2 regions of the Lactococcus protaetiae genome follow, and region 1 is predicted to be linked to the other one. Evidence: predicted binding sites of a transcription regulator. Region 1 holds the regulator's gene; the other holds the start of a gene.
What was found. The regulator NrdR, encoded in region 1, represses ribonucleotide reductase genes. The targets are predictions, from matches to a motif close to ACACNATATATNGTGT.

Region 1 (3,754 bases):
TGGCACATTTGCATGATTCTAAAAAGCTTGTGGAATCATATAAAAAGCTGGGAAGTCAAGTTATTCCACCGAAACAATTGTTGGAAAATTGTGTAAAACAAACTAAGGCTTTGCAGACAAACCGCTTTTTATCAAGTATTATTGAGGAAATGTATCAGGAAATTCCAGAGCTTCAAAATGATGAGGTTGTTGTGGTTCATGGTGATGTAAATCATAAAAACTGGCTTGTTGATGATGCTTCTGGAAAGATATACCTTGTGGATTGGGACACCGTTTTTCTGTCTGATTCGATGGTGGATATGGCGCATGTATTGTCGCATTATATTCAGCACGAAGACTGGAGTTTATGGTTGATGAGCTCAGGTGTTAGACCACGGGCAGACTTGATGGATAAGGTCGCTTGGTATGGAAAATTATCCTTTCTTCGTCAAATTTCTGAATATCTCGTTAGAGGAAAAATGAAAGAAGTAAACCAAGAAATTTTAGGTCTTCGAAATTTTTGTGAATTATTTTAGTAAAAATAGGCTAGGGTCTCCTTCCTATTTTTTGGCTTATGGCAATTGATTTGAGGTATACTGTAGATTGTCAGCTTTGATGAATGGCTATTCCGACTTGGTAATTCAGTGCTATAGCCACTTCGCATTGTTGCTTTGTCTTTTGTTCTTGAGTGGGACAACAAGGTTGCGTAGACCGTTCGTAGAACGGTGTGCAAAGCACATGAACTTGCCACTTTATAGGATAGTCGTTTGTGTTAAAGCAGCAATGGATATGTTAGTTGTTTCATCTATTAGTAGCTTAGTGAAGTTGATGGTGGAGCAAAGCGGAGATAGAGCCTGTGGCGTGAAACGAACATAGACCGTTCAGAGAAATGGTGTAGAAAGTGCATGTCATGGCGATTTTTTCACTATGAAGTTAGTCAGTAACGTCAATCTGTTGTTAGTTTTTAACCAAGCAAGTGTTTGCTATCTTCGCCCTTTGGGCTACGCTGTCCATCCTCGCTATGGTGCTAAAGCACCTAGTCGGATTGGCAACTCTCCCACCTCTTTTAGGTGGAGGGATAGGCAACACTAAGCTTTGTTTTCGTTCTACTAACATCAGTGGGAGAGAAAGAATCTCCCACTGATGAAGTAATCACTTCAAAACAGATTAGCTTTAGAAATGAATTTCAACGCCAAGAGTAAGTATAAGAGTATTAGAAGTAAAATGAGGTAGCAATGCGCGTAAGAAATCGTAAAGGGGCAACAGAGATGCTTGCCGAAAACGCACATATTGTGGTCGAAAATCCAGCAGAATTTAAGGGACGCTGGGCAAAACGTTTTGGAAACAATCATCCTATTCATATTGAAGTAGGTTGTGGCAAAGGGGCATTTGCAACGGGAATGGCAGCACTCCATCCAGAAATTAATTATATTGCAATTGATATGCAGTTGTCCGTTTTGTCTTATGCTTTGGACAAAGCACTCGAAGCGGGCTTGCCAAATGTGCAAATGATGTTAGTTGATGGTGCCGCTTTGACTGAATATTTTGAAGAGGGTGAGATTGACCAGGTCTATTTGAATTTCTCTGATCCTTGGCCCAAAACTCGTCATGAAAAACGTCGCTTGACTTATAAGGCATTTTTGGCTACTTATGAGCAGATTTTAAGGTCAGAAGGTGAAATTCATTTTAAGACTGATAACCGTGGTTTGTTTGAGTATTCGCTAGTTTCATTGACTAATTATGGAATGGAGCTAAAAAAAGTTTGGCTTGATTTGCATAAGGATGAGGAATTTGCTCCGCTTAACGTAATGACAGAATATGAAGAGAAATTTTCAAATAAGGGTCAAGTGATTTATCGATTGGAAGCAAAATTTAAGAAGCGTTAATGACTGTAGAGTTTGTCAGCATACTGACAGAAGCAAAAAACTGTCAGTAGTTCGTTGTAAGTTTTAAAGTGATTACTTCAATTTCTGTCGGATTTAATCTACTGACAACAACAATCAGAAATTGTTTGAAGTGAAATAAGAAAAGGAAGGTGATAAGATGAGATGTCCTAAATGCTCTTCTGATGAATCAAAAGTTGTAGATTCAAGACAAGCTGAAGATGCTATTCGCCGTCGTCGAGTTTGTGAAAATTGTGGTTTTCGTTTTACGACATTTGAACGTATTGAAGAAATGCCTCTTTTGGTGATTAAAAAAGATGATAAGCGCGAACCATTCAATCGTGAAAAGATTGTTCGTGGTTTGGTACGGTCGGCTTACAAACGTCCTGTTTCAAGTGAAGATATTGAAAGCATCGTGGCAAATGTTGAACGTAAGATTCGACAGCTTGATCGTAATGAAGTGAAATCTGATACAATTGGAGAATTTGTAATGGAAGAACTCTCAAAACTGGATGATATTACTTATATTCGTTTTGCCAGTGTTTACCGTTCTTTCAAGGATGTGAGCGAACTTGAGGCACTTTTGCAAAACATTACGAAGAAAAATTGAGTCTGTCAGTGTGCTGACAAGCATTGTCAGTTGTCAGTAAAACCAAACTTGTTCGTCAGCTCTTTTGAGCGAGTTAACTCGTTCACTTTCAATTTTACGCAGTGCGATTACGACTAGCACATCCTGCCTGCATAGCGAATGCAAAGAGCGGAGACCGTTCGGAGAATTGCGTGCCTTTTGCTCTGACTTAGAACGAATGGACAGCGGAGCAACGAAGTTTCGGAGATAGCGCAGATTTGACTTTCAAGCAGTGTTAAAGCAAAAGAAGCTATAAACAATAATCACGAAAAGAGGAAAATATGAGAGCAGGAGATTCGTTTACCATTGTGAATCGCGGAAAAATCAGCTTCGATGCCGAGACTTTTACGCTACTCTATTTACCGATTGTTGGTTCTAATGCTTTTGCTTTGTATCAACTGCTGACGACTTTTTCAACAGGGCGTATTTCTCATTTTTTGGAATATCTGAACATTGGATTAAATCCATTTTTGGAGAGTTTGGACAAGCTTTCTGGGCTTGGCTTAGTCAAAGTTTTTGATGACCACACGATGCTTTATTTTGATGTAAAGAGTCCATTGACTTACGATGAATTTTTATCTGATGATTTTTACAAGCAACTTTTGATTTCACGGATTGGTGAAAATAGAGTGACCGGTCTTTCAAAAAAAATCGAAGTCAAAGGTCAAAATATTTCCAAAAAATTTCATGAAGTTTATAAAGTTGATTTTGACAATGAACCAAAAGCAGCTGTCAGCACTGACAGCTTTGATATGGGTGCTTTTAAGAGTTTGATGGATCGTCAAGGATTGACATTCTCAAATGAAAACTTAGAGCGTCTGAGCCTTTATTCTCTCGCCGAAAAATTTGACCTCAACTGGTACGAACTCTTTAAAAAAGCTGAGAGTACGGCTAATGCAGACAAGACTTTGAACCTGTCAGCACTGACAAGAAGTCTGTCAGCAAGTTCTGAGCCACAAGTGGCATTATCAAGTTTTCCCAAAGCGTTTGCTGATCTTATCGTGAGTAGTAAATCACACGAGCCAGTCGAATTTATTCAGCAGATTAAGAGTCAAGCTGGCGGTTTTGTAAGTGGGGATGAGCGGAAGATTTTAAATAATCTCACTAAACAAAATCTGCCATCGGAAGTCCAAAATGTACTCATTCATTATATTTTAGTTCAACAAAAAAATGCATCTCTGTCTTCAAATTTTGTGAATACATTGGCAAATGATTGGATGAGAAATAAAGTATTCACCGCAGAAATGGCAGTAAAGCGTATCTT
Region 2 (3,754 bases), 670 kb from region 1:
GGTTTTTACACGGATTTTTTCGTCAGCGTTCTCTTTTTTGGTTGAAAGGAATTCCATAATATCTGGGTGAAAGATGGAAAGATAAACGACTCCTGCACCTTGACGTTGTCCCAATTGGTTAGCATATGAGAAAGAATCTTCAAAAAGTTTCATGACAGGCACAACACCTGCTGCAACACCATCATATCCCTTGATTGGGGCACCAGCAGCACGTAGATTCGTCAAATTAAGACCAACACCACCACCATTTTTAGAAAGTTGTAAGGCAGAATTAATCGTTCGTCCGATAGAATTCATATCGTCTGTCAATTGCAATAAGAAGCAAGAAACAAACTCTCCGCGACGTTTGCGACCAGCATTAAGAAATGTTGGTGTAGCTGGTTGGTATCTCCGATTAATCATTGAGAAGGCGAGATTTCGTGCTAAACTTTCATCACCAGCTCCCATGTAAAGGGCATTCATCAATACACGGTCTTCAAAGTCTTCAAGATAAAGAGAACCATCATTATTTTTCATAGCATATTGATTATAGAATTTATATGCTGCCATGAACGAATCAAAATGGAAACCAAAATCAGTCAATTCTTTTCGAAGTGTTGTAATAAATGTTGAATCATATTTTGATAAAAAATCAGATTCTAGATATTCTTCTTGGACAAGCCAGTTGAGCTTATCCGTGTAAGTTTCGGCAATAAAGCGATTGGGCTCAACGTTTTCTTTGAAGAAAGCAGCAATCGCTTCTTTATCTTTTGCTAATGGAATCGCACCATTAACAGGAATATTGATTTCATTATTGAGCTTGAAATAAGTAACATCTTTGAGATTTTTAAGAGACATATTACTCCTTTTAATACACTAGTTCCACCTTAAAATCCAATCGAATTTTATTAATGGTGATTGTAATTGGCATGTCATAACGCCATTTTTGCGCCATGAAGTTAGACCATGACATTAGTTCATTGTGGATTTTTACAACGGATTAACTATAGAAGTGAGTTATTTACTAAACTAACTTTAAAATAATATATTTTATTAGTTAGTCTGCAAAAGGCGATTGTGAAGCAATCCCAATGGGGATGAAGTTGGGTAACAACAAACTAATCGCTATATCAGGAAGCGCTTTCCTTTAAAATAAAAAACAAACTCGCTGAATTATAAAATTAATTACATAATAAAAGACTTGTAAGTTTTAGATAAAAATTAAAGGAGCTTCACAAATGTGAAGCGGAAGAATAAAGTTAATCAAAAGGGCTTTTTGTAAGTAACACTTGCTCCTTGATCAAGTTTTTTAGCTAATTTTTCAACCATTTCAACATCAGAAGGCGTTCCGTTGAACTCAAAATCGTACAAAATAGGAATTTGATACTTGGCAGAAATTTCCTTTGCAGTAAAAATATAAATTCCAGCAAAATTACGATTGCCTGTACCGATGATTCCACGGCAGAATTTATAATTATCATTGTAGGCCATGAAATCAAATACTGGATCCATGACTTCAATTGATTTTGATACAGTCGGTGATTCTTCGGCATAACTTGGTGTGATAAGAATAAAATCTTCATTCATTTCTAAGTCACTATCTGCCAATATTTCTTCGTGAGGTAAGTCTGTTTTGCTCACGAAGCGACGGGTTTGACCCGTCAAGCTGAAGTAAACAAGTTTCATATTAAGCCAACTTTGCTAATTCTGATGGACGAAATCCTGAGAAAGCTAATTCACCTTTGGTGATAACAGGTGCGGCACGAAAACCCATTTCAATAACTTTTTCTACAAATTCAGGCTGTTCATCAATATTTATTTCGTTGAAAGAAATGTCGTGTTCTCCAAGCCATTTTTTGACCATTTTGCATTGCATGCAGTTATTTTTTGAATATACTGTAACCATTATAGTCCCCCATTTATGTGAGTAAAAGTTATTTTACTTTTCTCGTTATTTTTTATAGTCTTATTTTAGCGTAAAAAAAATATCTAGTCAAATGATTACTACTAGATATTGTGTTGAATTATGTAAAAAATATTAGATAGACACAAGATATAGTCCTATTTTTTTATTTGCTTGGATAAGTTAAAACCAAAGGGGACAAGGGATTCTGTATGATTTTTAATTCGCTTTATATTAGATTTATGCCTAACAATAATTATTATTGCGAGGACAAAAATTATTATTGAAAATAATAAATCATAATTTGGCAGAATAAAACTAATACTAGGAAAAATGAGGATACCAATAATTGCTGCAATCGCTGCTGCAATGCTTGATAGACTAATCATACTAAATAAGAAGAGAACAATAAGAAAAACAAGGAGGAGATAGAGAAGAAATAGCGGGCTAAACCCGAGAACAACACCTCCAGAAGTTGCAACAGCCTTTCCGCCTTTGAAGTGGTCAAAGATAGAAAAAGTGTGTCCTAAAACAGCGATAAGTCCAAAAATTAGAGGGGATATGCCGTGAACATGAAAGAATAATGGTAATAAAGTGGCTAAAGTACCTTTGAGTAAATCGAACATAAAGACTGCAATTCCAGCTTTAATGCCTAATATCCGAAAAGTATTAGTTGTTCCTGTATTTCCAGAACCGTAGTCGTGGAGATTTTTTTTAAAGAAAATCTTTCCGACCCATAGACCAGCAGGAATAGCTCCCAAAAGATAACTGACAATGAGAAGAATAAAAATAAGCATAAGTTCTCCAAAGTTTATTTCGTTTAAAATGTATGATTGATTTCAAATCAGATACTAACTCTTTTAACTGTATAATTATATCATATTTTTGGTAAAGAATAATGACAATGCTGCTATTAAGAACGAAGCTTTTACTGCGATTTTATGTATTTCATATTGCAACTTTGTGTAATTCAATTTTTAGAGTTTCTCATATTGTTTGATAAAATGGAGCGTTTATTGACTGAGTTCGATATAATATAAAATGGAGAGATGTGGATTAATTGATAATAGGCTTTTGACAAAGCTTTCTGAACAAGGTACAATAATCAAGGTAAATATTTTTCTGAACTTGTAAATATATTGACTTTTGAAGAATGACGTACGAAGTGTGTTATGTTGCTGATATTGCACTAAAAAGCTGGTTAACAACATAGGGTTTATAAAAGTGATAGAAAAATAAAATGACTTTTGAAAGTCAATAAAATAAACAAAAATATTGATAAAAATGTGATAAGGATAAGAGGAAAGAATGACTGTAGATATTAATCATTACGGTGATGATGCAATTCAAGTTTTAGAAGGGCTTGATGCGGTAAGGAAAAGACCAGGGATGTATATTGGATCGACTGATGGTACAGGACTGCATCACATGGTTTGGGAAATTGTAGATAATGCAGTCGATGAGGCGCTTTCAGGATTTGGTAATAAAATTTCTGTCATCATTAACAAAGATGGTTCGATGACTGTTGAGGATGAAGGACGTGGAATGCCAGTTGGGATGCACGCCATGGGAATACCTACAGTTGAAGTTATTTTTACAATTCTTCATGCAGGGGCAAGTTTGGGCAAGGAGGTTATAAAACCTCTGGTGGTCTGCACGGAGTCGGCTCTAGTGTGGTTAATGCCTTGTCCAGCTGGCTTGAAGTGGAGATTACACGTGATGGTATAGTCTATCGTCAACGTTTTGAAAATGGAGGCCATCCAGCTACGACATTGGAAAAAGTAGGTAAGGCTCCAAAGTCGAAGACGGGAACAAAAGTTACATTTATGCCGGATTCAACGATTTTTTCGACAACGGAATTCAAATATAGCA

Region 2: FLP15_RS09590 (redoxin NrdH) is a predicted target of NrdR. The motif match lies at 1,984-1,999, and genes of this name have one in related genera.

The regions. Positions count from the first base shown of each region.
Region 1 is NZ_CP041356.1:1,342,567-1,346,320, forward strand. Features, by position in the region: gene FLP15_RS06580 (phosphotransferase family protein) at 1-515, shown strand, start outside; gene trmB (tRNA (guanosine(46)-N7)-methyltransferase TrmB) at 1,215-1,865, shown strand; gene nrdR (transcriptional regulator NrdR) at 2,023-2,472, shown strand; gene FLP15_RS06595 (DnaD domain protein) at 2,772-3,754, shown strand, end outside.
Region 2 is NZ_CP041356.1:2,009,197-2,012,950, reverse strand. Features, by position in the region: gene nrdE (class 1b ribonucleoside-diphosphate reductase subunit alpha) at 1-837, opposite strand, end outside; gene nrdI (class Ib ribonucleoside-diphosphate reductase assembly flavoprotein NrdI) at 1,243-1,665, opposite strand; gene FLP15_RS09590 (redoxin NrdH) at 1,667-1,885, opposite strand; gene plsY (glycerol-3-phosphate 1-O-acyltransferase PlsY) at 2,041-2,679, opposite strand; partial or broken gene parE (DNA topoisomerase IV subunit B) at 3,191-3,754, shown strand, end outside.